2 regions of the Aquipuribacter nitratireducens genome follow, and region 2 is predicted to be linked to the other one. Evidence: predicted binding sites of a transcription regulator. Region 2 holds the regulator's gene; the other holds the start of a gene.
What was found. The regulator LexA, encoded in region 2, represses DNA repair genes until DNA is damaged. The targets are predictions, from matches to a motif close to TCGAACANNTGTTCGA.
Positions count from the first base shown of each region.

Region 1: the regulator LexA is predicted to act here: its motif matches at 3,749-3,764, upstream of ruvA (Holliday junction branch migration protein RuvA).

Region 1 is NZ_JBBEOG010000003.1:35,492-50,101, forward strand. Features, by position in the region: gene WAB14_RS06430 (glycosyltransferase family 4 protein) at 1-130, shown strand, start outside; gene WAB14_RS06435 (hypothetical protein) at 121-402, shown strand; gene pdxS (pyridoxal 5'-phosphate synthase lyase subunit PdxS) at 399-1,319, shown strand; gene WAB14_RS06445 (hypothetical protein) at 1,267-1,662, opposite strand; gene pdxT (pyridoxal 5'-phosphate synthase glutaminase subunit PdxT) at 1,637-2,320, shown strand; gene WAB14_RS06455 (YebC/PmpR family DNA-binding transcriptional regulator) at 2,333-3,097, shown strand; gene ruvC (crossover junction endodeoxyribonuclease RuvC) at 3,158-3,727, shown strand; gene ruvA (Holliday junction branch migration protein RuvA) at 3,837-4,472, shown strand; gene ruvB (Holliday junction branch migration DNA helicase RuvB) at 4,469-5,605, shown strand; gene yajC (preprotein translocase subunit YajC) at 5,683-5,985, shown strand; gene secD (protein translocase subunit SecD) at 6,002-7,891, shown strand; gene secF (protein translocase subunit SecF) at 7,888-9,006, shown strand; gene WAB14_RS06490 (RelA/SpoT family protein) at 9,123-11,570, shown strand; gene WAB14_RS06495 (hypothetical protein) at 11,567-12,175, opposite strand; gene WAB14_RS06500 (DUF349 domain-containing protein) at 12,268-13,950, opposite strand; gene WAB14_RS06505 (peptidylprolyl isomerase) at 13,947-14,610, opposite strand, start outside.
Region 2 is NZ_JBBEOG010000003.1:351,232-365,841, forward strand. Features, by position in the region: gene WAB14_RS07940 (MerR family transcriptional regulator) at 1-621, opposite strand, end outside; gene WAB14_RS07945 (HEAT repeat domain-containing protein) at 615-1,283, opposite strand; gene WAB14_RS07950 (NADPH-dependent F420 reductase) at 1,420-2,109, opposite strand; gene WAB14_RS07955 (hypothetical protein) at 2,138-2,965, opposite strand; gene WAB14_RS07960 (hypothetical protein) at 3,192-3,644, shown strand; gene WAB14_RS07965 (ThuA domain-containing protein) at 3,723-4,841, opposite strand; gene WAB14_RS07970 (hypothetical protein) at 4,971-5,681, shown strand; gene WAB14_RS07975 (hypothetical protein) at 5,752-6,255, shown strand; gene WAB14_RS07980 (vitamin B12-dependent ribonucleotide reductase) at 6,445-9,324, opposite strand; gene nrdR (transcriptional regulator NrdR) at 9,394-9,855, opposite strand; gene WAB14_RS07990 (LysM peptidoglycan-binding domain-containing protein) at 10,095-10,505, opposite strand; gene lexA (transcriptional repressor LexA) at 10,756-11,472, shown strand; gene WAB14_RS08000 (aminotransferase class V-fold PLP-dependent enzyme) at 11,459-12,508, opposite strand; gene WAB14_RS08005 (ATP-dependent DNA helicase) at 12,505-14,607, opposite strand.

The sequences.
Region 1 (14,610 bases), 320 kb from region 2:
CCGGCTGGTCGTCAACGACCTCGCGAGGCGCGGGCGCCGCCCCACCGTCGAGCTCGACGACGCGGCGCCCGCCTCGTCGCAGGTCCCACCGCCCGCCCGGTCCGCGCCTAGGCTCGCCGGGTGCCCCTGACGACGCGACGCCGGACCCGGGTCGGGCTCGTCGCGGGGACCGCGCTCCTCGCCGTGGGTCTGCCAGGGTGCAGCCTGCTCGGCGGCGACGACGCGGACCCGCCGCAGCCCGCGGTCGTCGCCCCGAGCGACGCCCCCGTCCCCGTGGCGACGGCCCCGCGCCTCACGGCGGTGCCGGCACCGGAACCCGCGCCCGAACCGACGCCGGCGTCCCCGTCGGCGCCGGAGGGCGTGACGAGCGCACCGGACGACGGATCTACCATCGGGGGGTGAGCACCTCCACCCCCTCGACCGGTCCCGCCCCGACCGGCACCACCGGCACCGACCTCGTCAAGCGCGGCATGGCCGACATGCTCAAGGGCGGCGTCATCATGGACGTCGTCGACGCGGAGCAGGCCCGGATCGCCGAGGACGCCGGCGCCGTCGCCGTCATGGCCCTCGAGCGGGTCCCGGCCGACATCCGCGCCCAGGGCGGCATCGCGCGCATGAGCGACCCCGACATGATCGAGGGGATCATCGGCGCGGTCTCCATCCCCGTCATGGCGAAGGCCCGCATCGGGCACTTCGTCGAGGCGCAGGTCCTGCAGAGCCTCGGGGTCGACTACGTCGACGAGTCGGAGGTGCTGTCGCCCGCCGACTACACCCACCACATCGACAAGTGGGGCTTCACCGTCCCCTTCGTCTGCGGCGCGACGAACCTCGGCGAGGCCCTGCGGCGCATCTCCGAGGGCGCCGCGATGATCCGCTCCAAGGGCGAGGCGGGCACGGGCGACGTCAGCCAGGCGACCACCCACATGCGGACCATCGGCGCCGAGATCCGCCGGCTGTCGGCGATGCGCGAGGACGAGCTCTACGTGGCCGCCAAGGAGCTCCAGGCGCCGCTGCCGCTCGTGCGGGAGGTAGCGCAGGCCGGTCGGCTGCCGGTCGTCCTCTTCACCGCGGGCGGCATCGCGACGCCCGCCGACGCGGCGATGATGATGCAGCTGGGCGCCGACGGCGTCTTCGTGGGCTCCGGCATCTTCAAGTCCGGCGACCCCGCCTCGCGGGCGGCCGCCATCGTCAAGGCGACGACGTTCCACGACGACCCCGACGTCGTCGCGAAGGTCTCGCGCGGCCTCGGGGAGGCCATGGTCGGGATCAGCGTCGCCGAGCTGCCGGCTCCGCACCGGCTCGCCGAACGAGGCTGGTAGCGAGCCCGGAGACGCGACGGGCGGCCGCCAGGCCCGCCCGGACCAGCCGCGCGCGCACCTCGGGCCGGTCGAGTGCCCGGCCCAGCGCCTCGGCGCCCACCACGGCGACGACCGCGGTGACGACGAGCGGGACGGCCGCCGAGGCACCGGTGAGGGCGACCGTCCCCACCGCGAGCAGCACGACCGCGGTCACGACGGTCCCCGCGAGCAGGCGCACGTCCGCCGCCGGCGGCGCGTCGTCGCCGAGCGAGCGCACCACCAGCAGCGCCGTGCTCGGCCGCAGCAGGAGCACCGCAGTGCCGACGAGGAGGCCGACAATGGTGAGGAACGTCGCGAACGCCACAGCAGGAGGGTCCCACGCCCCACGCGTCGGAGTGCTCGCCGTCCAGGGCGACACGCGGGAGCACCTTGCCGCGCTCGAGCGCTGCGGCGCCCGCGTCAGCACCGTCCGGCGGCCCGGCGAGCTCGACGAGGTCGACGCGCTCGTCCTGCCCGGCGGGGAGTCGACGACGATCGACCGGCTCGTGCGTGCCTTCGACCTCGCCGAGCCGCTGCGGGAGCGCCTCGCCGGGGGGATGCCCGCGCTCGGCTCGTGCGCCGGGATGATCCTGCTCGCCGACCGGATCGAGGGCCCGGCCGCGGGCCAGCGGACCCTCGGTGGCATCGACATGACGGTCCGGCGCAACGCCTTCGGCCGGCAGGTCGACTCCTTCGAGTGCGACCTCGACGTGGTCGGCGTCGAGGGCGGCCCCGTGCACGCCGTGTTCATCCGGGCGCCCCGGGCGGTGGAGGTGGGACCCGGCGTCGAGGTGCTCGCCCGGGTGCCCGGCGCGACGGCGGGCCCCGGCCAGGGGGATACGATCGTGGCGGTGCGGCAGGGGCCGCTCCTCGCGACCGCGTTCCACCCGGAGCTGTCGGGCGACGACCGGGTGCACCGGCTGCTCGTGCGCTCGGCGGAGGCGACGGTCGCCTCGACGCAGGCCCCCCACGACGGACGGTAGGAGGCACAGCGTATGTCGGGTCACTCCAAGTGGGCGACGACCAAGCACAAGAAGGCGGCCATCGACGCTCGCCGCGGCAAGCTCTTCGCGAAGCTCATCAAGAACATCGAGGTCGCCGCACGCACCGGCGGCGGGGACCCGGCGGGCAACCCGACGCTGTACGACGCCATCCAGAAGGCGAAGAAGTCCTCCGTCCCCAACGACAACATCGACCGCGCGGTCAAGCGGGGCTCCGGCGAGGACGCCGGCGGCGCCGACTACCAGACGATCATGTACGAGGGCTACGCGTCCGGCGGGGTCGCCGTGCTCATCGAGTGCCTGACGGACAACCGGAACCGCGCGGCCAGCGACGTGCGGGTCGCGGTCACGCGCAACGGCGGCACGATGGCCGATCCCGGCAGCGTGTCGTTCCTCTTCACCCGCAAGGGCGTCGTCGTGGTCGGCAAGGACCAGAACGGCGGGCTGTCGGAGGACGACGTCCTCGCCGCCGTGCTCGACGCCGGCGCGGAGGAGGTCAACGACCTCGGCGACACGTTCGAGGTCCTGAGCGAGGCCACCGACCTCGTCGCGGTGCGCACGGCCCTGCAGGACGCGGGCATCGACTACGAGTCCGCCGAGGCCTCCTTCGTGCCCGCCACGCAGGTGCCGCTCGACGCCGAGCACGCCGCCAAGGTGTTCCGGCTCATCGAGGCGCTCGAGGACTCCGACGACGTCCAGAACGTCTACGCGAACTTCGACGTGTCCGACGAGGTCCTCGCCGAGCTCGAGCCCGCCTGACCTGCCCTCCGCCGGGCGCGCCTGCCCGGTGCGCGCCGGCTCCCCGGGCACAGTGGCCCGGTGCGCGTGCTCGGAGTCGACCCCGGCCTCACCCGCTGCGGTGTCGCCGTCGTCGACGGTCAGGGCGGTCGGCGCGCCGGGCTCGTCCACGCGGGGGTCGTCCGCACCGACCCCGGGGAGGACGTCGCACGCCGGCTCGTCACGGTCCACGCCGCGGTCGTCGCGCTCCTCGACGAGCACCGGCCCGACGTCGTCGCCGTCGAGCGGGTCTTCGCCCAGCACAACGTCCGCAGCGTCATGGGCACCGCGCAGTCGGCCGGGGTCGTCATGCTCGCGGCGTCGCAGGTCGGCCTCGCGGTCGCGACGCACACCCCGTCGGAGGTGAAGGCGGCCGTCACCGGCAACGGCCGCGCCGACAAGGCGCAGGTCGGGCTCATGGTGGCGCGGATCCTCGGCCTGGCGGCGGCGCCCCGACCGGCCGACGCCGCCGACGCCGTCGCCCTCGCGCTGTGCCAGCTGTGGCGGGGGACCGCGGACGTGCGGCGCCGGGCGGCCGCCGACGCGGCCCCCCGCAGCCGCTACGCCGAGCTCGTCCGCCAGGGCGCGTCGTCGCGGCGCGCCTCCCCGTGACGTCGGAGCCCCTCGCTACCCTCGTACACGTGTTCGGTGCAGCAGGAGTCGGCGCAGGAATGGGCGCAGAGGTCGGCGCAGGTGTCGTAGTGCCCGTGCGGAGGTGCTCGTGCTGGCCGAGGTGAGCGGGCGCGTGCTCGCGGTCCACCTCGACCGGGTCGTCGTCGGCGTCGGTGGTCTCGGGGTGCTCGCCCGGGCGACCCCCCGCACGCTCGCGGGCCTGCGACCCGGTGCGGAGTGCCGCCTCGCGACGTCCCTCGTCGTCCGCGAGGACTCCCTCACGCTCTTCGGGTTCGCCGACGACGACGAGCGCGACGTCTTCGAGGTGCTGCAGAGCGTCTCCGGGGTGGGGCCGCGGCTCGCGCTCGCGGTCCTCGCGGTCCTGTCGCCGGACGCGCTGCGCACCGCGGTGGCCGCCCAGGACGAGAAGGCGCTCACGGCGGTCCCGGGTATCGGTCGGAAGGGGGCGCAGCGCATGCTGCTGGAGCTCGGCGACCGGCTGGGGGTGCCCTCCGGCCCAGCGGCGGGAACCGGCGCCGGGGCGGCGACGACGGCCACGTTCCCCGCCCCCGCGCAGGCGCCGGACGGCGTCCCCGCGCAGGTGGTGACGGCCCTCGTGGGGCTCGGGTGGCAGCAGCGGCAGGCCGAGGACGCCGTCGCCCGCGTCGTCCCCGCCGAGGGGGAGGAGACCGTCGAGGCCGCCGTGCTCCTGCGGGCCGCCCTGCGCGGGCTGGCGCCGGCGTGAGCGGGCCGGAGCGGGAGGTCGACCCGGTGGCCGCCACGGGCGAGCTCGCCGAGGAGGCCGCGCTCCGGCCGCGGGCGATGGCCGAGTTCGTCGGTCAGCCCGTCGTGCGGCGGCAGCTGGGGCTCGTGCTCGAGGCCGCACGGCGCCGCGGCAGCAGCCCCGACCACGTCCTCCTCGCGGGACCACCCGGGCTCGGCAAGACGACGCTGGCGTACATCGTGGGCGCGGAGATGGGCGTGCCCGTCCGCGTCACGAGCGGTCCCGCGCTGCAGCACGCCGGCGACCTCGCGGCCATCCTGTCCTCGCTCGACGAGCACGAGGTGCTCTTCCTCGACGAGATCCACCGCATGTCGCGGGCCGCGGAGGAGATGCTCTACGTCGCGATGGAGGACTTCCGCGTCGACGTCGTCGTCGGCAAGGGCCCCGGCGCGACGGCGATCCCGCTCCCGCTGCCGCGCTTCACCCTCGTCGGGGCGACGACCCGCGCGGGCATGCTGCCCTCCCCGCTGCGCGACCGCTTCGGCTTCACCGGCCACCTCGACTTCTACGACGACGCCGACCTCGAGCGGGTGCTGCGCCGCAGCGCCCGCCTGCTCGGCATCCGCCTCGAGCCCGACGTCTCCCACGAGGTCGCCCGGCGCAGCCGCGGCACCCCCCGCATCGCCAACCGGCTGCTGCGGCGGGTCCGCGACTACGCCGAGGTGCACGGCGACGTCGCCGACGGGGGCGTCGTCACGCTCGACCACGCCCGCGAGGCGCTCGCGCTGTTCGGGGTCGACGAGCTGGGGCTGGACCGGCTCGACCAGGCCGTCCTCGACGCGCTGTGCCGCCGCTTCGGAGGCGGTCCCGTCGGGCTGTCGACCCTGGCGACCACCGTGGGGGAGGAGCCCGAGACCGTCGAGACGGTGTGCGAGCCGTTCCTCCTGCGGCGCGGCTTCCTCGCGCGCACCCCGCGCGGCCGGGTCGCGCTGCCCCCCGCATGGCAGCACCTCGGGCTCACCCCGCCCGTCCGGGAGGTGGGCGCGGAGGTGGGCGCGGTCCCCGCGACCGGTGTGCTGCGGGCGGGTGACGACGGCACCGGCACGGACGACGACTTCTGGCGGGCGTACGGGGAGGGCGGCCGCCTCGCCTAGACTCCTCCGGGGCTCCTGCCGCTGGGGGCTCGCCGGTGTGCGCCCGGAGGGGCCACCGGCCGATCGGAAGGACTGCTGTGGACCCTGCCCTGATCCTGCTCCTCGGGCTCGCGGTCATCCTCGTCCTGCAGTTCAGCCGTTTCAGCCGGCAGCGCCGGGAGGTCCGCGACGTGCAGTCCTCCCTCGCCGTCGGACGCAAGGTCCTCACCGCGTCGGGGATGCTCGGCACCGTCGCCGCGCTCACCGACGACACCGTCACGCTCGCGAGCGAGGACGGTCACCGCACCGAGTGGGTGCGGGGCTCCGTGGTCCGGGTCGTGCCGGACCAGCCCGCCGCCGAGACACCCGGCGACGAGCAGCCGCCCACCCCCACGACCTGAGACCGAGAGATCACCCGTGACCACCACCACACGTCGGTCGCGCCCACGGCGCGCCCTCGTCCTCCTCGCCGTCATCGTCGCGCTCGTCTTCGGGACCGTGACCGGCGGCTACTTCCTCGACGACGCACGCTGGTCGCCGTCGCTCGCGCTCGACCTCGAGGGCGGCACGCAGGTCGTGCTCACCCCGGTCGCGGAGGAGGGCGCCGAGATCCCGTCGGAGTCCATCGACCAGGCGGTCGAGATCATCCGCCAGCGCGTCAACGGCACCGGCGTCACCGAGGCCGAGGTGGTGCGTCAGGGCAGCAGCAACATCGTCGTCAGCATCCCCGGGCAGGCCGACGAGGAGACCCTCGACCTCGTCCGGGCGTCGGCGCAGCTGGAGTTCCGCCCCGTCCTGCTCGCCGGCACGGGCGTCGACCCGAGCCTGTTCGAGCCCTCCGTGGCCCCGTCCGGCGACCCGTCGGCACCGGTGGGCGAGGCGACGGCCCCGGCCGCCGAGGAGTCCGCGGTCCCGTCCGCCGGTCCCGCGGACGCGACGGCCGAGCCCTCCGTGGCGCCGTCGGCCCAGGGCCGCGCCGTGCCGCGCGGCGACGTCGCCGACGCCCTCGCGGCCGCCCCCACCGGGGAGCCGACCGGCGCCCCGACCGCCGAACCGGTCGAGCCGGTCGCCGAGCCGACAGCCGAGCCGGTGGCCGAGCCCGCGGTCGAGCCCACCGACGCCTCCGACCCCGCCTACCTCACGCCCGAGGTGCTCGCGGAGTTCGAGCAGCTGTCGTGCCTGGACCCGGAGACCGGCGCGGTGACGCGCGTGTCGGAGTCGCAGGACGACGAACCCCTCGTCGTCTGCAGCCAGGACGGCTTCGAGAAGTACGTCCTCGGTCCGGTCGAGGTCGAGGGCGAGAACGTCGCCGACGCCGGCTGGGGCTTCGGCACCGGCCAGACCGGTCTGTCGACCGGCCAGATCGTCGTCGACCTGCAGTTCGACGGCACGGGCACCGACCAGTTCGCCGACGTCTCGCGGCGCCTGTTCGACCTGACCGGTGACCGCAACCGCTTCGGGATCGTGCTCGACGGCGTCGTCATCTCCGCCCCGACGATGAACGGCATCATCCCCAACGGCCAGGCCCAGATCTCCGGCAACTTCACGCAGGAGACCGCCGAGGTCCTCGCCAACCAGCTGCGCTACGGCGCCCTGCCGCTGTCGTTCACGGTGGAGTCGACGGAGTCGATCTCCGCCACGCTGGGCGACGAGCAACTGCGCCTCGGGGTCCTCGCGGGCCTCATCGGCCTCGGTCTCGTCGTCGTCTACATGCTCGTGCAGTACCGGGCCCTGGGGCTGGTGACGATCGCGTCGCTCGCCATCGCCGGGTTGCTGGCGTACGGGCTGCTGCTGCTGTTCTCCTGGCGGCAGGGCTACCGCTTGAGCCTGCCCGGCGTCGTCGGCCTCATCGTCGCCATCGGCATCACCGCCGACTCGTTCATCATCTTCTTCGAACGCATCCGCGACGAGATCCGCGACGGGCGCAGCGTCGCCGTGGCGATCGAGCGGGGCTGGGAACGCTCGCTGCGGACCATCCTCATCTCCGACACCGTGTCGCTGCTCGCCGCCGTCGTGCTCTACACGGTCTCGGTCGGCGGGGTGCGCGGCTTCGCGTTCACCCTCGGCCTCACGACGGTCATCGACCTCATCGTCGTCGTGCTCTTCACGAAGCCGGTCGTCACGCTGCTGTCGCGGACCCGCTTCTTCGGCGAGGGGCACACGCTGTCCGGCTTCGACGCCGAGCACCTCGGCTCGGTCGTCGCCCGCAACGCCATCCGCAGCGGCACGCGCGGCGTGCCGACGGGGACCACCGTCGCCGAGCGCAAGCGCGCCGCGGCCGCCGCCAACGAAGGGGCAGTCCTGTGAAGTTCGACCGCTGGGGCAACGACCTCTACACCGGCGCCCGCTCCTACGGCATCGTCCGCAACCGCCGCCGCTGGTACGTCCTCACCGGCGTCCTCGTGGCGCTCGCCGTCGCCGCGCTGCTCCTGCGCGGGCTCAACCTCGGCATCGACTTCACCGGCGGGTCCGAGTTCCGCGTGAGCGCGGTCCCGGGCGAGGTGAGCACGCTCGCGGCCGAGGACGCCGTGACGGGCGTCGTCGGCGACACCCAGGTGCAGACGACGATCATCGACGGCGACAACGTCCGCGTCCGCACGGGGGAGCTCAGCACCGCCGACACGGAGGCGGTCGCGGAGGCGCTCGCCGAGACGTACGGGGTCGAGACCTCCGCCGTCACCTCCCAGTTCGTCGGCGCCTCGTGGGGCGAGCAGATCTCGGTGCGGGCGCTGCAGGGCCTCCTCGTGTTCCTCGCCCTGGTCGCCGTCGTCATCTCCCTCTACTTCCGCACGTGGAAGATGGCCGTGGCCGCGCTGGCCGCGCTCGTCCTCGACATGGTCTTCACGGTCGGGATCTTCGCGGCCACGGGCCTGGAGGTGACGCCGTCGACGGTCATCGGCTTCCTCACGGTCCTCGCGTACTCCCTCTACGACACCGTCGTCGTGTTCGACAAGGTGCGGGAGAACACGCGGGAGGCGCTCGAGGGCGACACCCAGACGTTCGCCGAGGGGGCGAACCTCGCCGTCAACCAGACGCTCGTGCGCTCCATCAACACGAGCGTCGTCGCGATCCTGCCGGTGCTCGCGGTCCTCGTCATCGGCGTCGCGCTGCTGGGCGCGAGCACGCTGCTCGACCTCGCCCTCGTCCTCGCGATCGGCACGGCCGTGGGGACGTTCTCCTCGATCTTCGTCGCGACCCCGCTGCTCGTGCAGCTGCGGGAGCGCGAGGAGGGCATCGTCGCCCACGACACGGCGGTCCTCCGTCGTCGCGAGGGGCGCACGCCCGTGGCCGCGCCCGCCGGCCCGTCGGTCGACGTCGCCGAGCACGACTGGTCCGGCCCCCGCTCCGCGGTCCTCGCGCAGTCGCGGCAGCAGGGGCAGCGCCAGCAGCCGCGGCGACTGCCGCGCGACAAGCGCGGCTGATGCTCCCGGCGTCCGGACCGGGGTCCGGGCGCGCGGCGAGCGGGACGCCCGCCTGCTCCTAGACTGGGACGACCGGCTCGTCGCGGGCCGGGACGTCGCGGGCGCGGGAGGTGCGCGTGGAGGACCGACCGGGAGCCGGTGACGGGCGCGCGCCCGAGGTGCACGGCGCCGGGGCCGGTCCGGCCACGCACCCGGGCCCCGCGCCGCAGGAGCCGAGCGCGGCGACCGCGCCGCCCCCGACCGCGCCCGGCGCGCCCCCGGCGCCCACCGGGTACGCCGCAGCGGGCGGTGTGTCCGGGTCCGGCCGCATCCTGTCCCGCTGGGGACGCCGCGGCCTCTCCCGCACCCAGGTCAGCCCCATCCTCGAGCCGCTGCTCGTGACGGTGCTCGCGGCGGACCCGAAGGCCGACACCTCCCTGCTCGAGCGGGCGTACGCGGTGGCGGAACGGGCGCACGCGGGCCAGACGCGCAAGAGCGGCGACCCCTACATCACCCACCCCGTGGCGGTCGCGACGATCCTCGCCGAGCTGGGGATGCCGACGTCGACGCTGGCGGCGGCGCTGCTCCACGACACGGTCGAGGACACCGCCTACTCCCTCGACGACCTCCGCACCGACTTCGGGGACGAGGTCGCGCAGCTCGTCGACGGCGTGACGAAGCTCGACAAGGTCACGTACGGCGACGCGGCCCAGGCCGAGACGGTCCGCAAGATGGTCGTCGCGATGGCCCGGGACATCCGCGTCCTCGTCATCAAGCTCGCCGACCGGCTCCACAACGCCCGCACGTGGCGGTTCGTCAGCGCCGAGTCCGCGCAGCGCAAGGCCCGCGAGACCATCGAGATCTACGCTCCGCTCGCGCACCGCCTCGGGATGAACACCATCAAGTGGGAGCTGGAGGACCTGTCCTTCGCCGCGCTCTACCCGAAGGTGTACGACGAGATCGTCCGCCTCGTCGCGGAGCGCGCGCCGGCCCGCGAGGAGTACCTCGAGAAGGTCCGCGAGCAGGTCGCCGCCGACCTGCGCGCCGCCAAGATCAAGGCGACGGTCACCGGCCGGCCGAAGCACTACTACTCGATCTACCAGAAGATGATCGTGCGGGGCCGGGACTTCGCCGACATCTACGACCTCGTCGCCGCCCGGGTGCTCGTCGACACCCTGCGCGACTGCTACGCGGTGCTGGGCGCGCTGCACGCCCGCTGGACCCCCGTACCCGGGCGGTTCAAGGACTACATCGCGATGCCGAAGTTCAACATGTACCAGTCGCTCCACACGACGGTCATCGGGCCGGGTGGCAAGCCCGTAGAGGTGCAGATCCGCACGTTCGAGATGCACCGACGCGCCGAGTACGGCGTCGCCGCGCACTGGAAGTACAAGGACACCGGCGGCAAGGGCGGCGCCCGTGCGGGCAGGCCCGGCAGCGACCCGACGGACATGGCCTGGCTGCGGCAGCTGCTGGACTGGCAGGCCGAGACCGGCGACCCCGACGAGTTCCTCGACAGCCTCCGATTCGAGGTCGCCGCGCAGGAGGTCTTCGTCTTCACCCCGCGGGGGGACGTCATGTCCCTGCCAGCGGGCTCGACCCCGGTCGACTTCGCCTACGCCGTGCACACCGAGGTCGGTCACCGGTGCATGGGGGCGAGGGTCAACGGCCGCCTCGTGCCGCTGGAGAGCACGCTGCAGAACGGCGACGTCGTCGAGATCTTCACCTCGAAGGCCGCGGGTGCCGGCCCGAGCCGGGACTGGGCCGGCTTCGTCGCCTCGCCCCGGGCCCGGAACAAGATCCGGCAGTGGTTCTCCAAGGAGCGCCGCGAGGAGGCGATCGACGCCGGCCGCGACGCCATCGCCCGCACCATGCGCAAGCAGAACCTGCCGGTGCAGCGGATGCTGTCGCACGAGACGCTCCTCGCCCTCGCCCAGGAGATGCGCTACCCCGACGTGTCGGCGCTGTACGCCGCGGTCGGGGAGGGGCACACCAGCGCCCAGTCCGTCGTGCAGAAGCTCGTCGCGAGCCTCGGCGGCGCCGAGGGCACGGAGGAGGACCTCGCCGAGGTCACGACGCCGAGCCGACGGGTGGCCCGACCCCGCTTCAGCGAGTCCGGGGTCGTGGTGAAGGGCGCGGCGGACGTGTGGGTGAAGCTCGCCCGATGCTGCACGCCCGTGCCCGGCGACGACATCGTCGGCTTCGTGACGAAGGGCCAGGGGGTCTCGGTGCACCGCTCCGACTGCGGCAACGTCGCGGCGCTGGAGCGGGAGCCCGAGCGGCTCCTCGACGTCGAGTGGGCGCCGACGTCGGCGAGCGTCTTCCTCGTGCAGATCCAGGTGGAGGCGCTCGACCGGAGCCGGCTCCTGTCCGACGTGACGAAGGCCCTGTCGGACCACCACGTCAACATCCTCTCCGCGTCGGTGTCGACGAGCGACGAGCGTGTCGCCATCTCGAAGTTCACCTTCGAGATGGGGGACACCCAGCACCTCGACCACGTCCTCAACGCGGTCCGCCGCGTGGAGGGCGTCTTCGACGTGTACCGCGTGACGAGCGGGGTGCAGCGCGAGGTCAGCGGGCCCTAGGCCGCGCCGGGGGCCGCGTCCGCGTGCTCGTCGAGCCGGTCGAGCCGGTCGAGGGCGGATGTCCGGCCGCGGTGGCCGCGCTGCGCGTCGAGCCGCGTGCGCACTGCCGCCGCGTCGGTGAGGCCGCTGCGCAGGAGGCCGACGACGGCGAGTCGCGCCCGCTCGCCGCGCTCCAGCCGCAGGCACTCCTCCGCCGTGGTCGTGGGGTCCGTCACCGCCACGCCACCGACCCGCACCCACGCGCCGCCGCTGCACCACCGCACCGGTGACAGCACGGGCGCACGGGCGGGATGCCGGGAGCCGACGCGCCCGGTGGTGACCGGGCGGCCGGGCGCCGGGGCGACCCGCACCGGTCCCGGGCGCAGGCCGGGGTCACCGAGCCACACCCAGGCGGCCGTGACCCGGACGAGGACGCCGTCGCGGAGGGCCGTGCCGAGCGCGACCGCCCGCGCCCGCGGCGCGATCCCGGCCCGCCCCTCCGCCCAGCCCGGACCGCCCGCGGCGAGCACGCCGGGCACGACCTCGACGACCCCGGCGCGCACCCGGATCCCGAGGTCGAGGAAGGGGGCGGGCGGGCAGGGGTCTCGCAACCAGGGGACGTCCACGGCGCCACCCTGACGTCCGAGGGTCGTCCACGGTCCCGGCGACACCCGGGCTGGGGACGACACGCCGCGGGAGCGGCCTGTGGGTCGTCGGGTCAGCGGGACAGGTCGCTGAGGCTGCTCCTCGCCTGGGCGAGCCACGCGCGCTTGGTGTCCCGCTCCTGTGCGGCCCGTGACGCGGCCTTCGCGTCGCCACGTGCCTCGGCGGCGGCGACCTTCGCCTCGAGCTCGGCGAGCTGGTCCTCCAGCTGGCTGACGAGCCCGGAGCCCCGCGCGACGACCTCGCTGTTGCCCTTGCCCCACCGGGCGGAGTCCGCCTCCCGGACCTTGTCGATGACCGCCCGCAGCCGGTTCTCGATCCGGTCGAGGTCACGGCGCGGCACCCGGCCGGCCTCGTCCCACCGGTCCTGGATCGAGGAGAGGGCCCGGCGCGCCTTCTCGAGGTCGCTGACGGGGAGGAGGGCCTCCGCCTCGGCGAGGAGCTGCTCCTTCTTCGCGAGGTTGCCGCGGTACTCCTCGTCCTGTGCGGCGTTGGCGGACGACCGCGCCTCGAAGAACACGTCCTGCGCCGCGCGGAAGCGCGCCCACAGGGCGTCGTCGTCCTTGCGACTCAGGCGACCGGCCGACTTCCACTGGTCCATGAGGGCCTTGTACTCGTCGCTGGCCGCACGCCAGTCCGTGGAGTCCTGCAGGGCCTCGGCGCGGGCGATGAGCTTCTCCTTCGCCGCCTTCGTCGCCGCGCGCTGCTCACCGACCTGCGCGAAGTGCGCGCGCCGCAGCCGGTCGACGGTCGAGCGGGCCGCGGCGAACCGCTTCCACAGCGGGTCCTCCGTGCGCTTGTCGAGCCGCGTGCCCGATCGCTGCGCCGACTTCCACTCGTCGAGCAGCGCGGCCATCCGCTCGCCCGCGTGCTTGAAGTGCATCGTCTCCGCGGGTGTGGCCGCGATGGACTCCGCCTCGGACACGATCCGCTCGCGCTCGGCGAGTGCGGCGGCGCGGGCCGCGGCACGCTCGGCGTCCTCCGCCTTGCTGCGCTCGGCGACGAGGGCGTCGAGCCGGTCGAGCTCGGTGCGCAGGGCGGGCAGGTTGCCGACGACCTTGGCCTCGGTCACGGCCTCGCGGAGACCACCGAGCGCCGAGCGGGCCTCCTTGGCCGGCACGGTGCCGTTGTCCAGGCGCTGGCCCAGCAGCAGCACCTGCGCGGCGAGGTCCTCGAACTTGCGGACGTAGAAGGCGAGCGCCTCGTCGGCGGGCACGTCGGGGTACTGCCCGACCTCACGCTGCTCCTCGCCGTCGCGGACGTGGACGGTGCCGTCCTCGTCGACCCAGCCGTAGCTCGTCGCGTCGACGGCGAGCGGGGCGACGGGATCCGCTGCCGGAGCGACGGGGCTGGGTGCGTGCCGGTGCGCGGCGAGGTCGATGGGGCTGGGTGCGTGCGGGGCGGCCGCGCTCGGCTGCTCCGGTGCCTGCTCGGGCGCCTGCTCGGGCGCCTGCTCGGGTGCCTGCTCGGGTGCCTGCTCGGGCGCCTGCTCGGCGGCCTGCGCGGCGTCGGCCTCTGCCGCGGCGCCCGGCTCGGTGGTGGCCTCGGGCTGGGTGGCGTCGGGCTGCTCGGGCTGGGTGGCCTCGGGCTGCTCGGGCTGGGTGGCCTCGGGCTCGGTGGCCTCGGGCTCGGTCGTCACCGTCGTCCCCGGCTCGGTGACGCCTGCCGTCGCCGGCTCGGGCGCGCCCGTGCCGGGCTCGGCGAGGGTCTCGTCGGGTCGGGTGTCCTCGGTGCTCACGCTGACTCCTCCACGGTGACGCTGGTGATGCCGATGCTGCGGGCGGGGGCCGTGCCGTCGGCGGCGAGCCCACCCTCCGCGACCTGCTCGACGATGTCGAGGCCGCTCGTCACCTGCCCGAGGACCGAGTAGCCCCCGGCGGCGTCGGACGGGATCGTCGAGTCCTCGTACACGACGAAGAACTGGCTGCCCATGCTCTCCCCGTCGCCGCCGACCCGCGCCATGGCGACCGTCCCGGCGGGGTAGACGTCGTCCGCCGGCGCGTTCTCCACCGGGCCGTAGGAGTAGCCGGGTCCGCCCTGGCCGGTGGCGGTCGGGTCGCCGCACTGGAGGACGAAGATCCCTGCGGTGGTGAGGCGGTGGCAGGGCGTGGAGTCGTAGTACCCGGCCTCCGCGAGCCCGACGAAGCTGCCGACGGCCTCCGGGGCGGCGTCGCCGTCCATGACGACCTCGATGTCCCCGCACGTGGTCGCGAGCGTGACGGCGACGCGGCCCTCGGCCGGGGGCGGCTGCTCGTCGACGACGACGGGCTGCGCGACGGGACCGGGGCCGGGCGGGCACGGGTTCGTCTCGTCGACGGGCGCGGCCACGGTCGCCTCGGCGGGGGAGGGGAGGGCGTCGGCGCTCGAGGGGGCGGTGGGCTCGGCCGCAACCGGGTCG
Region 2 (14,610 bases):
CGCTGCCGTCGATCGGATCGCCCCGAGCGCGGTCACCGCCCGGCGCCGGCGATCGTCCGCCTCCTCGACGAGCGCGGCCTCGAGCGGCCGGACGGCTACGTCGCCCGAGCGCGCGAGCGCCCACGTGAGCGCTCCCGCGACGTGCGGGTCGGGCTCGGTGAGCAGGGCCTCGACGAGGACGGCGACCTCCACGGGCGCGGGTCGATCGAGCGACAGCGCGAGGCGCTGCCGGGTCGACGGGTCGGGTGCGTCCAGACCCCGGAGCAGAGCGGTAGCCGCGAGCACGTCGTCCCAGTCTGTCGGGGTGCTGTCGCGAAGCCGCGTGAGCCTGTGCAGCAGCTCCGTGTCGCGCTCCAGTCGCTCCTCGACCTGCGCCACCAGCTGCTCGACCACCGGTCCGGGGGAGAACGAGGGGCGCTGCAGGGCTGCGGCGACCTCTGCCAGCCGGAGGCCGAGCGAGCGCAGCGCCTCGACCCACAGCAGTCGCTCGAGGTCCCCGTCGGAGTACCGCCGGTAGCCGCCCGCTGTCCGCCCGGACGGCGTCACGAGACCGAGCCGGTCGTAGTGGCGCAGCATCCGGGCGCTCACCCCGGAGCGCCGCGCCACCTCGCCGATCAGCACAAGTGAAGGGTGTCACCGTCCGGCCGGGGCGGCACCGGCGCACCGTGCAGCGCCACGACCCTGCGGGCCTGGGCGACGGCGACCTCGCTATCGGCGGAGGGGTCCTCCGCCAGACGCTGCGTCGCCAGCGCGTGCGCTCGGACGCGGTCGTCCCCGGAGCGGCTCGCACGCCGCACCACCTCCGTGGCGCTCGCCCCGAGGGCGACGAGGGCACGGCTCAGGCTCAGCCGTACGTCCCGGTCTCCGCGCCCCAGCTGCGACGCGAGGACCGCGGCGAGGTCGTCCTCGTCACCTTCTGGCACCAGGGTGATCGCCGCCCGCCACGCGGCCCGGGCGACGTCGTCGTCCCGGTCGGTGAGGATCCGGCGCGTCACCACCGGCCAGGCCCGGACGTCGGCGAGCTTCGACAGCGTGTGGAGCGCCTGGCTGCGTGCCTGGGCGACGGGCGAGCCCACCTCGCGGAGGAGCCGGTCGACGACGGTGCTGCGGTCCTGACGGATGAGCGCCCACGACAGCATGTCGCGGACGTAGGCGTCGGGTTCCACCGAGCACCGCTGCACGAGCGGCTCGATCAGGTCGGGGTGAGGTCGCGCCCCTGCCGCCATGGCAGCGGCCAGCCGCGCGGAGGGGGTGGTGGCGGCCAGGGTCCGCAGTTCAGGCATGACCCCAGGGAAGACGTTGTCAGGGTGACAGGGTCAAGTCGGCGTCCCGGCGGTCCCGCCCGTCAGCTCTGCGCACGGGTCTCCCTCGCGGCACGCGATGGTCGGCGCCGGGACGACGACCCCCGCAACCGCCTCCTCACATGTCGCGGTAGCGCCGGGCGCCGGCGGCAGCGGTCGCGAGCTCGTCGACGCCGACCGGGCGCGGGCCCTTGGACCAGTCCGACGGGTCCGCCGCGTACACCGTGCCGTAGGCGCTCGTGTCGCGCTGGGTCCGCCACCCCTCCGAGAGCGGACCCAGGTCGTGCGTGTCGTAGCCGATCTCGTCGAGCAGGCGCGCCACGGTCGCCTTCGCGGCCTCGTCGTCGCCGGCGATCGCGAGGGCGCTGCGGTCCTCGGCGCCGGCCGGCCGGGCGAGGGCTCCGAGGTGCTCGAAGTAGATGTTGTTGAACGCCTTGACGACGTGGGACTCCGCGAGGTGCTCCTGCAGCAGCTCCGACGTCGTCGTGGCCTCGTCGTCCAGCGCGGGGAACCGCCCGTCGCGCTCGGGGTAGTAGTTCATGGTGTCGATGACGACCGAACCGGCCAGGGGCCCGGTCGGCACGTCCCGGTAGGCGGACAGCGGGATCGTGACGACGACCACGTCAGCGCCCGTCGCGGCCTCCTCGGTCGTCCCGGCGCGCGCGCCGTCGCCGATGTCGGCCACGAGGTCGGCCAGCGTGTGCGGACCCCGGCTGTTGCTCATGACGACCTCGTGGCCCGCCGCGACCGCCAGGCGCGCGACCGTGCTGCCGATGTTCCCGCTGCCGATGAAGCCCCACGTGGTCATGTCCGAGCGAGCAACGGCCGGCGCTACCTCATTCCCGGCGGGGACCCCCTGGTGCTGCGACGGGCGCGTCCCCGCCGCGCGGCAGGAGTCGGAGCCCGGCGGGCTCCTCGACGGCGGGAGCCTGCGCTGCGACGAGGACGTGCTCCCCTCGCAGGCGACCCACCTCGGCGACGACGTGACCGCCCGCCGCGCACGTCCACGGCACGGGTCCGGCGGCGTCGCCCGGTGCCATGGGCGCGCTGTGCTCCGCGCACCTCGGCCAGCGACCGTGCACGATCTCGGCGAGATGGTCCTCCCCCGCGGACAAGAGGGCCGCCACGGCGGCGCGGAGCGACGGTGCCTCCAGCGGCGCGACCCCGAACACCCCCCCTCCTGCCAGGGTCTCGACGGCGACCTCGATCGTGGGCACCGGTGGACGTCCGGCCTGCGGGGCGTCCGGCCGCTCCGTGACGTGCTCGGCGGCGACCACCGTCCACACCGTCACCTCGCCGAGCGTGCGGGCGAGGTCGGCGGCGACCAGCGAGGCCGCCTCGCGGTACACCGACACGCTCCTGTCGACCAGCCGGCGACGCTCGAGGAGCTCCTCCTCGTCGCGCACCAGCCACGACCCGGGGCCGCCCTCACGCTGCCACGCGACCCAGTGGTCGAGCACGGCGTGCAGCTGCGCGGGCGCGACACCGGTCGCACCGCCGGTCGCGACCCGCAGGTCCCCGTACTGCACGACCACGTCGCCGTCGAGCACGTCGACGGACCAGGGCTCGACGACTCCGCGCTCCCTGTCGATGCGGTGCGCCGCGTCGGCAGCGGCGTCGCGCCAGGCGTCGGCGACCGGGGACCCGTCGTTGGGTTGTGCCACCCCACGAGGATGCCGGACGGGCACCGGGCCCGCCGCTCGCGACCGAGCAGGCGGGGTCAGGACGTACTCGCGCGGGCGCCCGCTACTCAACCACCGCCCAGGGTCTACTCAACCTGCCCTGTCGACCTGGGCCGCCCCGCCGCCCGCTCCCTAGCGTCGGGTCGTCCCCTCACCGCGACGGCAGCGGACGGTCGGCCGGTGCCGCCCGACCGGAAGGAGAACGACCATGCCCAGCCACCACGCCGGCGTCGCACGACAGGCCGCCGCGGTCCTCGCAGCACCTCTCGCGACGGGGGTCATGCTCGTCGCCGTCACACCGCCCGCAGCAGCGGACCCCCCGGAGCGGTTCCGGATCAGCTACTCGCTCGTCGAACAGGACCCCTGCGACCCGGGGACGCTCATGACGGTGTCCTTCGAGCTCGACGCCGCCGCGCACGAGCACGAGACCATGACGCTCGAGAAGGGGCACATCGACATCACGACGTCGGACGGCTACGTCGGCAGGGACACCTTCACGGCCGTCGCCACGCCGAGCACCTTCGTGATCAGTGAGCAGGCGGTGGTCGCGAACCCGGACACCGGTGCCCGGTTCAAGGTCCAGTTCGTCGTCGTCGAGAGCGCGCAGGGGCTGGTGGTGGACCGTACGTCGTTCACGTGCCTGCGCGCCCCGGCGACCTGAGCCCACGGGGTCACGGGCAGGCAGACCTGCACGACGGCCCGCAGGTCGTGACCTGCGGGCCGTCGTCCACGGAGGGCGTCAGCCGACGGCGGCCTGCCACGTCCGCAGGTCGGCGACCTTCTCCGCCAGCAGGGCGTTGGCGTCCTCGTCCTTCACGTGCGCCCGCACCTGGGCGGCCGCGGCCGCGAGCCGCTCCGCCGCCTGCTCGTTCGCACCGTCGTCGGCGAGGACCCGGGCGCGCTCGAGCTGCTTGGTGATCTGCCCGGCGGCGTGCGCGTCGACGCTGCCGTCGTCGACGAGGTCGGCGATGAGCCCGTCGACCTCCTGCCACGTCACGCAGTCGCCACCGCCGTCGACCGCCCCGGCCGACCACTCGATCCCCCCGAGCAGGTGCTCGAGGAAGGCGGGCTCGGTGTAGGAGGCCTCGGTGTGCCCGCCCGCGGTGTACCAGGACCGGGCGCCCTCGAAGTTGTGGCACCAGGCGAGCGGGTGGTCCGTCCCCATGGCGGAACGGCCCGGGTCGTACGTCGTCTCGTCGATGTTCGTCAGCACCCGCACGTCGGGGCGCGGGGAGACGTTGAAGTTGTACCACTCGTCGAAGCGGGTCCACGTGGCGTCGAGGTGGTCGGTCGACGGGTGCGTCCGGTCCTCGACGACCTGGGTCGCCACCTGCTGACGCGGGTGACCGACGAAGCGCGCGCTGCCGCCGGTCAGCTCGCTGTACCAGGGGATGGTGTGCATGGAGTCGGTTGCGGCGTGCACGCCGGCGAAGCCGCCACCGCCGCGGATGTAGCCCTGGAACGCCGCGAGCTCCGAGGCGTCGAGCAGGGTGGGACGGGCCGGGTCGAGGTTGTTCGTCCCGTCGACGGTCGAGACGAAGACGACCGTCGCGTACTGCTCGAGGTCGGCGGCGCTGGTGAACGGCGTGCTCTCGAGCGTCCGCTCGGGCTGGCCCGGCGACCAGCCGACCGGCGGGTCCCAGACGTCGACGGTGAAGCCGTTCGCCTCACCCAGGGCGATGATGGCGCTCGTCGCCTCGTCGATGCTGCTGTGGCGGAACCCGAGGGTCTTGCCGACGACGAGCACCTCGTAGTCGTCGGTCTCCGCACTCGCCGGGCCGGCGGCCACGAGCGGGAGGGCCAGCGCGGCGACGCCGACAGCGGCAGCCGCTGCGGTGAGCCTGCGGTGAACGGGCATGGGGGCCTCCTTGCCTCCTGTGATGAAAGTCGTCGGCTTCGACGACCACTTTTGAACGTAGGATGGCGGAAGCCGAATTGCAATGTCCTGTCGACAAACTATTCAGGGATCGAGGAGGTGGTCCGGGTCATGACCGGAGCGACGACGCCCCGTGTCCCGCGCGACGGCGAGGCCCGCCCAGGGCGGGTGGTCGGAGCCCTCGTCGCCGGTCTCGCCCTCGGCGCGGCCGCCGTGCTGCTCGTCGGGGCGGTCGCACCCGGCGACGACGTGGTGCCCGCAGCCGGGCCCCCCTCGCCCGAGCCCGGCTCGATCGAGGCGGTGGCCGCCGAGCTCGCCGAGGCGCAGCGGGAGGAGAGCGCCGTGCTCGTCGCGGACCTCGTCGACGCCGCGACGATCGCGCACGGGGACGTCGAGGGAGTGCTGCGCGGGCTGGCGGACGTCGCCCCGCCGGGCGCCGCGACGGCCGCGGCAGCCGGATCCGACGAGCTGGCCGGCTGGCGTGCCGACCTCGGGGCGGCTCGCGAGGCGCTGGAGGCGACGGGCCGCGGGACCGACGACCAGGCGCTCACCCGCCAGGCCTTCATCGGTGCTGTCGAGCTCCTGGACGACGCCGTGACCGCCGCGGGGGACGCGGACGGCGAGGATCGCGCTGCGACCCTGACGGCGCAGCGCACCTCCGCGGTCGACCTGTGGCTCGCCGCCGCCGCCCGGCTCGACGGGCTCGCCCTCGACGCCGGTGGCGAGCACGTCCACCTGTTCCTCGCCGAGGACGGCGACCGCGACTCCGTGCCGCTGGAGTTCCGTGGCGATGGGCGCGAAGACGGGCACGAGGACGACTGACCGTCGGCCGAGCGAGCGGGCCACGGCGTCGGCCTACCCGGCGGAAGGCGGGCGCTGCCACGATGGGGTGATGCACGGGGACGCCGCCGTCCAGGTCCGCCCGGCGGGCGACCTCCACCGCCGTCGGGCGGCGCACCTGTACGGCCTCATCCTCGTGGGCTCGGTGCTCGTCACCGTGTCCGACGACTACCGGCTGCTCCGCGTCGGTGTCGTCCTCGGAGCGACGCTCGCCGTCTACTGGGCCGCTGAGAGCTATGTGCACTGGAACGCCGCCCGTGCCCAGGCCGGGAGACCGCTCACCCGCGCCGAGACGACCGCGATCGTGCGCGACGGCTGGCCCCTCGTGGCCGCCGGCGGCATCCCGCTGCTGTGCCTGGCGATCGAGGCCGTGCTGACCGTCGACACGGCCCTCGCAGTCCGAATCACGCTCCTGGTCAACGCGGTACTGCTCTTCCTCACCGGCTTACGGGCCGGCAGGTCGGGCGGCCTCACGGGGGCGCGACTGTTTCTCGACGCCGCCCTGGCCGGTCTGCTGGGGCTCGTCCTCGTCGTCCTCAAGGCGCTGCTCCACTGAGGCGCCGCCGCCGGGACGCGACGACGCACGTGCAGTCGCTGGCCCGGCTCGCTCGGCCCACCGGAGCTCGGCTGTCCCTCGGCGCGACGGGAGGGCTGCCGGAGCGCCGGACGCCCCGGTCCCGCTCAGGGACCGGGGCGACCGGTCGGTCCGACTCGCTGACGGTCGGCGTGTCGCGTCAGAGGAGCATCAGCTGCAGCCGCTCGTGCTCCCGCAGCCCTCGCACACGTAGCAGGAGCCGGCGGGACGCATCTTCACCCCGCAGGTCAGGCACATGGGGCTGTCCTGCGTGCGGCCCTGGATGGCCTCCATCAGCTCGGCCGAGGAGTGAACCTGTGCGGGCAGCGGAGTCGCCGCGGCCGGTGCTGCGTGTGCCGGGGCGGGCGACGCCGTCGCCGCCTCGACCTTGCGCGCCGGCTCGACGGGCGCCGACTGGGCGAGGACGTCCGCGTCGTACTCGCCGTCGTCGTCGGCGTCGTACTCGTCGACCGGCTCGTAGGAGCCCGTCTCGAGCTGCCGCTGACGCTCCTCCGCGGTGTGGATGCCCAGTGCCGACCGGGTCTCGAACGGCAGGTAGTCGAGCGCGAGACGGCGGAAGACGTAGTCCATGATCGACGCCGACATGCGCACGTCCGGGTCGTCGGTGAGGCCGGCAGGCTCGAAGCGCATGTTCGTGAACTTCTCGACGTACGTCTCGAGCGGGACCCCGTACTGCAGGCCGATCGACACCGCGATCGAGAAGGCGTCCATCATCCCCGCGAGCGTCGAGCCCTGCTTGCTCATCTTGAGGAAGAGCTCGCCGAGGCCGTCGTCCGGGTACGACGAGCTGATCATGTAGCCCTGGGCGCCGCCGACCGTGAAGGACGTCGTGTTCGCCGGACGCTTCTTCGGCAGGCGCCGGCGGACCGGCCGGTACTCGACCTTGACCTCCTCGGTCGCGGCCGGGGTGCCGGACTCCTTGGCCGAGGAGCCGCTGCTCAGCGGCTGGCCGACCTTGCAGTTGTCGCGGTAGATGGCGAGGGCCTTGAGCCCGGCCTTCCACCCCTCGTAGTAGACCTCGGCGACCTCCTCGACCGTCGCCTCCTCCGGCATGTTGACCGTCTTGGAGATGGCGCCGGACAGGAAGGGCTGGACCGCGGCCATCATCCGCACGTGGCCCATGGGCTTGATGGAGCGCGTGCCGATGGCGCAGTCGAAGACCTCGTAGTGCTCCGGACGCAGGCCGGGTGCGTCGACGACGTGACCGTGCTCGGCGATGTACGCGACGATCGCCTCCACGGTCTCCTCGGTGTAGCCGAACTTGCGCAGCGCCCGCGGGATCGTCTGGTTGACGATCTGCATGGACCCGCCGCCGACGAGCTTCTTGAACTTCACGAGGGAGAAGTCCGGCTCGATGCCCGTGGTGTCGCAGTCCATCATGAAGCCGATGGTCCCCGTGGGGGCGAGCACACTGGCCTGGCTGTTGCGCCAGCCGTTCTCCTCCCCCGTCCTGTTGCCCTCCGCCCACGCCGTGGTCGCGACGGCGTGCACCGCCTTGTCCATCGGGTGCAGGGTGCGGATGGCGTCGTTCGCGGCCTGGTGCTTGCGCATGACGCGCTTGTGCGCCTCGGCGTTGCGCGCATAACCGTCGTACGGCCCGACGACCCCGGCGAGCTCCGCCGAGCGCTTGTACGACACCCCCGTCATGAGGCTCGTGATGCTCGCGGCGAGCGCACGACCGCCGTCGGAGTCGTACGCGAGACCCGACGCCATGAGCAGCGCGCCGAGGTTGGCGTAGCCGATGCCGAGCTGCCGGAAGGCACGCGTCGTCTCGCCGATCGGGTCGGTCGGGAAGTCGGCGAAGCAGATGGAGATGTCCATCGCGGTGATGACGAGCTCGACGCTCTTGGCGAACTGCTCGGCGTCGAAGGTGCCCTCGCTCGTGAGGAACTTGAGCAGGTTGAGGCTCGCGAGGTTGCAGCTGGAGTTGTCGAGGTGCATGTACTCGCTGCACGGGTTGGACGCGTTGATGCGACCGGACTCCGGCGTGGTGTGCCAGTCGTTGATGGTGTCGTCGTACTGGATGCCGGGGTCGGCGCACTCCCACGCCGCCTGCGCGATCTTCTGCCACAGCGAGCGGGCGTCGACGGACTCGATGACCTCGCCAGTGCCCCGGGCCCGTAGACCGAAGTCGGTGCCGTTCTCCACGGCCCGCATGAACTCGTCGGACACGCGGACGGAGTTGTTGGCGTTCTGGTACTGGACGCTCGTGATGTCGCGCCCGCCGAGGTCCATGTCGAAGCCGGCGTCGCGCAGCGCGCGGATCTTGTCCTCCTCGCGCGCCTTCGTCTCGACGAACTCCTCGATGTCGGGGTGGTCGACGTCGAGCACGACCATCTTCGCCGCGCGGCGCGTGGCGCCGCCGGACTTGATGGTGCCGGCGGAGGCGTCGGCACCGCGCATGAACGACACGGGGCCGGACGCGGTGCCGCCGGAGCTCAGCAGCTCTTTCGAGGAGCGGATGCGGGAGAGGTTGAGCCCCGCCCCGGAGCCGCCCTTGAAGATGCGCCCCTCCTCGCGGTACCAGTTGAGGATCGAGTCCATGGTGTCGTCGACGGCGAGGATGAAGCACGCGCTCACCTGCTGCGGGGCCGGGGTGCCGACGTTGAACCACACCGGGCTGTTGAAGCTGAACACCTGGTGCAGCAGCATCCACGTGAGCTCGTGCTCGAAGACCTCGGCGTCGTCGTCGGTCGCGAAGTAGCCGTGGTCCTTGCCGGCCTTCGTGTACGTGAGGACGACCCGGTCGATGAGCTGGCGGAGGCTCCGCTCGCGCGACTCCGAGCCGACGGCGCCGCGGAAGTACTTCGTCGTGACGATCGAGGACGCGTTGACCGACCAGAAGTCGGGGAACTCGACCCCCCGCTGCTCGAAGATCGTCTCGCCGGTCTTCCAGTTGGTCTGGACGACGTCGCGGGACTCCCACGTCACCTCGTCGTACGGGTGCACCCCGGGGGTGGTCCACACCCGCTCGACGGTGATGCCGCGCGCGGCCGGCTTCTTCTGACGCTGCGAGGCGGTCTCGGTCATGGGCGCTCCCCTGGTGCGTGGTGGTCGGTGGCTCGGTGCTCGTGGGTGCGGTGCGGATCGTGCGGTGGGTCAGGTGGTGTGCTGCTCGCGCTCGACGCGCAGCAGGGCGATCGCCTGCTCGAAGTCCTCGAGCGAGTCGAAGGCGCGGTAGACGCTCGCGAAGCGGAGGTAGGCGACCTCGTCGAGCTCCCGGAGTGGACCGAGGATCGCGAGGCCGATGTCGTGGGCGTCGATCTGGGCGAGGCCGGTCTGCCGCACGGCCTCCTCCACCCGCTGGGCGAGCAGGGCGAGGTCGTCCTCGGTGACCGGACGCCCCTGGCAGGCCTTACGGACGCCGACGAGGACCTTGTCGCGCGAGAACGGCTCGGTGGCCCCCGAGCGCTTGACGACGATGAGGCTCGCCGACTCCAGCGTCGTGAACCTGCGGTCGCAGTCCTGGCACTGACGGCGCCGGCGGATGGCCGTCCCGTCGTCGGTGGTCCGCGAGTCGACGACCCTGGAGTCGTCGTTGCGGCAGAACGGGCACCGCATGTGGAGCTCCTCTCCCGCCGCGACCCCCGGCGGCTCACCCTGGTCGGCTGTGGACCGACCTGTGTGCCGCCTGTTGATACCCGGTGTGTCGGTGTGGACACGGTGTGGACCAGATGTGGACGAACGACATCCGTGTAACTACTAGATGTTGTGCCAACCGTAACACCGGCAACCGACAACGCAAGCGGTCTCCTGGAACTCGCCGGACGTGTCGTGCGACCCGCCGCGACCCGGCCGGCTCAGCGGGTGGGGACGAGCAGGCGGTCCCCCACTGCCACCGCCGTGGACGACAGCTCGTTGAGTGCGACGACGTCGTGCACGACCGAGCGGGGGTCGCGGTGGGGCGCGTGCTCGCGCGCCAGCGCCCACAGCGTGTCGCCGGGTCGGACACTCACCGGCACCGGCGCGAGCTCGTCGAGGTCCACCGACCCCACCGATCCCGGCGCACCGGAGACGACACCCGGCCGCCCGTCACCGGCCGAGGCGCCGGGGGCGACGCCGGTCGCGACGGCCATCCACACGAGGAGGACGGAGAGCGCGACCGCCACGGTGGTGAGGCCCCACGAGAGCCCTCGCACGAGCCGGCGCCCGCGACGGGTCAGCCGCAGGCCGCGGAGCTCGTGGTGACGAAGGGTGGCGGTGCTGGTCATGAGTCCTCCTGGGTGGACGCGTGTTCGGTCGTCCTGGCCGTGTCGAACACCTGTACGTTAACCTGAGGTCGAGACATTGTCGAGCGCATGTTCGAAGCGCGGCGCGCTGCGAGCGACACGCGCGGCGGGGTGCTTGTGAACAGGTGTTCGACGCCATAGCGTCGATCACGTCGGCTGGGGAGCACGCACCGAGCCAACGACAGGGGTCGGACACAACCGGCGCGGAGCCGGTCGCGGAGCGGAGGAGCACATGGCAACGACGGACCTCGAGGGGCTGACCGAACGGCAGCGCCGGGTGCTCGAGACCATCCGTGAGGCGGTCCAGCGACGCGGCTACCCGCCCTCGATGCGCGAGATCGGTGAGGCGGTAGGTCTCACCTCCCCCAGCAGCGTCGCGCACCAGCTCGCGACCCTGGAGCGCAAGGGCTACCTGCGTCGGGACCCCAACCGGCCGCGGGCGATCGAGGTCGTCCACCCCGACGACGGTCGCCGCCGGCCCGCCCCGACGGGGGACGTGCGGGCCGAGGTCGTGGAGGAGGCGCCGGAGCGGACGTGGCGCTCCGGGGCGCACGACGAGGGCAGCGCCCTGCCGAGCGCGAGCATGGTGCCGCTCGTCGGCCGGATCGCCGCGGGCGGTCCGGTGCTCGCGGAGGAGGTCGTCGAGGACGTCTTCCCCCTCCCCCGGCAGGTGGTGGGTGACGGGGTGCTGTTCCTCCTGCAGGTGGTCGGCGACTCGATGGTCGACGCCGCCATCTGCGACGGCGACTGGGTCGTGGTCCGGCAGCAGCCCGTCGCCGAGAACGGCGAGATCGTCGCGGCGATGATCGACGGCGAGGCGACGGTGAAGACGTACCGGAAGCGGGACGGCCACGTCTGGCTCATGCCGCACAACCCGGCGTACACGCCTATCCCGGGAGACGACGCGACCGTGCTCGGCAAGGTGACGGCGGTCCTCAGGCGGGTGTGAGGAGCGCCTGGGCCGCCCGGGCGACGTCCGCGCTGTCGTTCCACAGGTGGAACGACAGCCGTGCGCGACCGGCCCGGGACGCGACCGAGCACCCGGCCGCGACGAGCCGTCGCACGAGACCGCCGTTTGGGTCGTCGACGGAGACGACCGGGCGGCCCTGTGGGGACTCGCCCAGGAGCGTCCGCAGCTGGTCGGCGAGGGCGGGCCCGTGCCGGTGCCGGACCTCCGCCGGCACCTCGAGCACAGCCTCGAGCGACGTCCGGGCGCCCACCCAGGCCAGCCAGACGGGGCTCACGTCGAAGCGACGGGCGTCGCGCGCGAGCCGTAGCCCGGGGCCGTACACCGAGGCCCACACGTCGTCGCCCGCGTACCAGCCGGCGTTGTGGCCCGACAGACGCTCCGACGCCTCCGGTCGGACCGTGAGGAACGCGGCGCCCCGCGGGGCGCACAGCCACTTGTAGGCGCTGCACACGGTGACGTCCCACCGCCCGGCGTCCACCGGCAGCCAGCCGGTCGCCTGCGTCGTGTCGCAGACGGTGAGGGCGCCGATGTCGGCGGCCGCCGTCACGACGTCGTCGGCGGCAGCGAGGCGCCCGTCGGCGGACTGGGCGAGGGAGAACACGACGGCGTCCGGTCGGGCGCGGGCGATCTCGTCGGGCAGGCGGTCGAGCGGCACGGTGACGAGCTCGACGCCGCGGCGGGCCTGGGCCTCGACGGGCCCGAGGACCGAGCCGAAGTCGCCCTCGACCCCGACGACCTTCGACCTGTCCGGCAGGTGGGCCGCGACCTCCCCGACCATGACCGACACCTGCGAGCCCACCGCGACCCAGCCCGGCGGGACCCCGACGAGGTCCGCGAAGAGGCGTCGCGACGCGTCGACGTCCGCGTCGTAGTCCGGTGCGCTGGCCCGTCCGCCCTGCCAGTCGTCGACGGCGGCACGGAGCGCGGCGACCGTCCGGCGCGGCGGGAGCCCGAGGGTGCTCGCGTTGAGGTAGCCCGGAACCGCGTCCCAGGCCCCGAGGCCGGGGTGGCTCATGCCGTCGTCCCGGTCCGGGTGGCGGCCCCGTCGAGTCGGCGGAGCGCGGCGAGAGCGGTGGCTCGGTCCGTGGTCCGCCACATCGGAGGCAGGGCGGACAGGAGCGCCTGCCCGTACCGTTTCGTCGCCACCCTGGGATCGAGGACGGCCACCACACCCCGGTCGTCGCTGCTGCGCACGAGTCGTCCCGCGCCCTGCGCGAGCAGGGTCGCGGCGTGCGCGACGGACACGGTCATGAAGCCGCTGCCGCCGGTCGCCTCGACGGCCTCGGTGCGAGCCTGCGCGAGCGGGTCGTCCGGCCGTGGGAAGGGGACGCGGTCGAGCACGACGAGGCTGCACGACGGGCCCGGCACGTCGACGCCCTGCCACAGGCCGAGCGTGCCGAAGAGGCAGGCACGCGGGTCGTCGGCGAACTGCCGGACCAGCGTCGGCACGACGTCGTCGCCCTGGCACAGGACCGGCAGGTCGGTGCGCTCCCGCACGATCTCGGCGGCGGTGGTCGCCGCACGGCGGGAGGAGAACAGTCCGAGGGTGCGTCCGCCCGCCGCCTCGACGAGCGCGACGAGCTCGTCCCACAGCGGTGCCCCGTGCCCGTCCCGGCCCGGCGCCGGCAGGTGGGCGGCGACGTAGAGGATCGCCTGTCGGCCGTAGTCGAACGGGCTGCCGACGTCGAGGCCCCGCCAGCCGCCCCGGCCGAGGCCGAGGCGTCGGGCGAGGGCGTCGAAGCCACCGGGCCCCACGAGCGTGGCCGACGTCGCGACCACCGTCCGGGAGTCGAACAGCCGGCTGCGCAGCAGCCCCGCGACGCTGAGGGGCGCCGCGTGGACGACGTGCCCACGACGCTCGTCGCTCTCGACCCACACCACGTCGGTCCCGGCCGGCGCGTCCGGCGGTGCGGCGTCCTCCTCGCCGGGCTCGTCGCTCCCCTCGTCCGTCTCGGGCTCGGCGCGACGGACCAGCGGCACCCCGGCCATCCGCTCCGCCGTCCCTGCGACCTCCAGCAGCGCGGCGCGTCCGGCCTGCGCGCCGGCGGCGGCGTCGGGCCCCTTGTCCTTGGGGAGCGAGCGGAGGGCCGCGCGGGCCGCGGTCGCGAGGAGGAGGAGTGCGTCCTGCAGCGACGCGGGGGCGCCGTCGGGGAGCCTGCCGGGCGGCAGCGCCCCGAGCGCCCGGTCGAGTGCCTCCCCTGCGTCCTCCAGGTCGCGCACGTCACCGGCGGCGGCGCCGGCACGGCGTGCGGCGGCGGCGGTCGTGCGGACGACGCCCGCGCTGAGGTCGCTCGCGAGGGTCGCGGTGACGCGGTCGACGAGGTCGTGCGCCTCGTCGACGACGACGACGTCGTGCGGCGGCAGGGTCTGGAGGCCCTCCATCGCGTCGATCGCGAGCAGGGCGTGGTTGGTGACGACGACGTCGACGGTGCGCGCCCGGATGCGTGCCGCCTCGCTGTAGCACTCCCCCGCCTCGGGGCAGCGCTGGGCGCCGAGGCACTCCCGGGCCGACACCGACACCGCGCGCCAGGCCCGGTCGCTCACCCCGGGGACGAGGTCGTCCCGGTCGCCGGTGTCGGTGGTCTCCGCCCACGCGCGGGCACGCGCGACCTGCACCTCGAGGCTGGTGCGGGGACCGGCGCCGAGGTCGTCGCTGCCCCAGAGGGACAGCGCGTCGTCCTCCTCCTCGCCACCGCCGGCCAGCCGGTGACGGCAGACGTAGTTGTTCCGGCCCTTCACCAGCTGCCACGTGGGTCGTCGACCGAGCTCGCGCTCGAGCGCGTCGGCGAGGCGGGGCAGGTCGTGGCGGACGAGCTGTCCCTGGAGGGCGAGGGTCGAGGTCGCGATCACGACCCCCTGGCCGCGGCGGACCGCGGCGGCGACCGCCGGCACGAGGTAGCCCCACGACTTACCGGTGCCGGTCCCGGCCTGGACGAGGAGGTGGCGACTGTCCTCGACGGCCGCGGCGACCGCCCGGGCCATCCGCTCCTGGCCCTCCCGCGGCGTGCCGCCGGTCGCGCGGACCAGCGCGCCGAGGAGACGGGCCGCCTCGGCGTCGACGCTCTCGGAGGCGGGGTCGGTGGCCTCGGCCTCCTGCACCGACGCCTCGCTCACCGG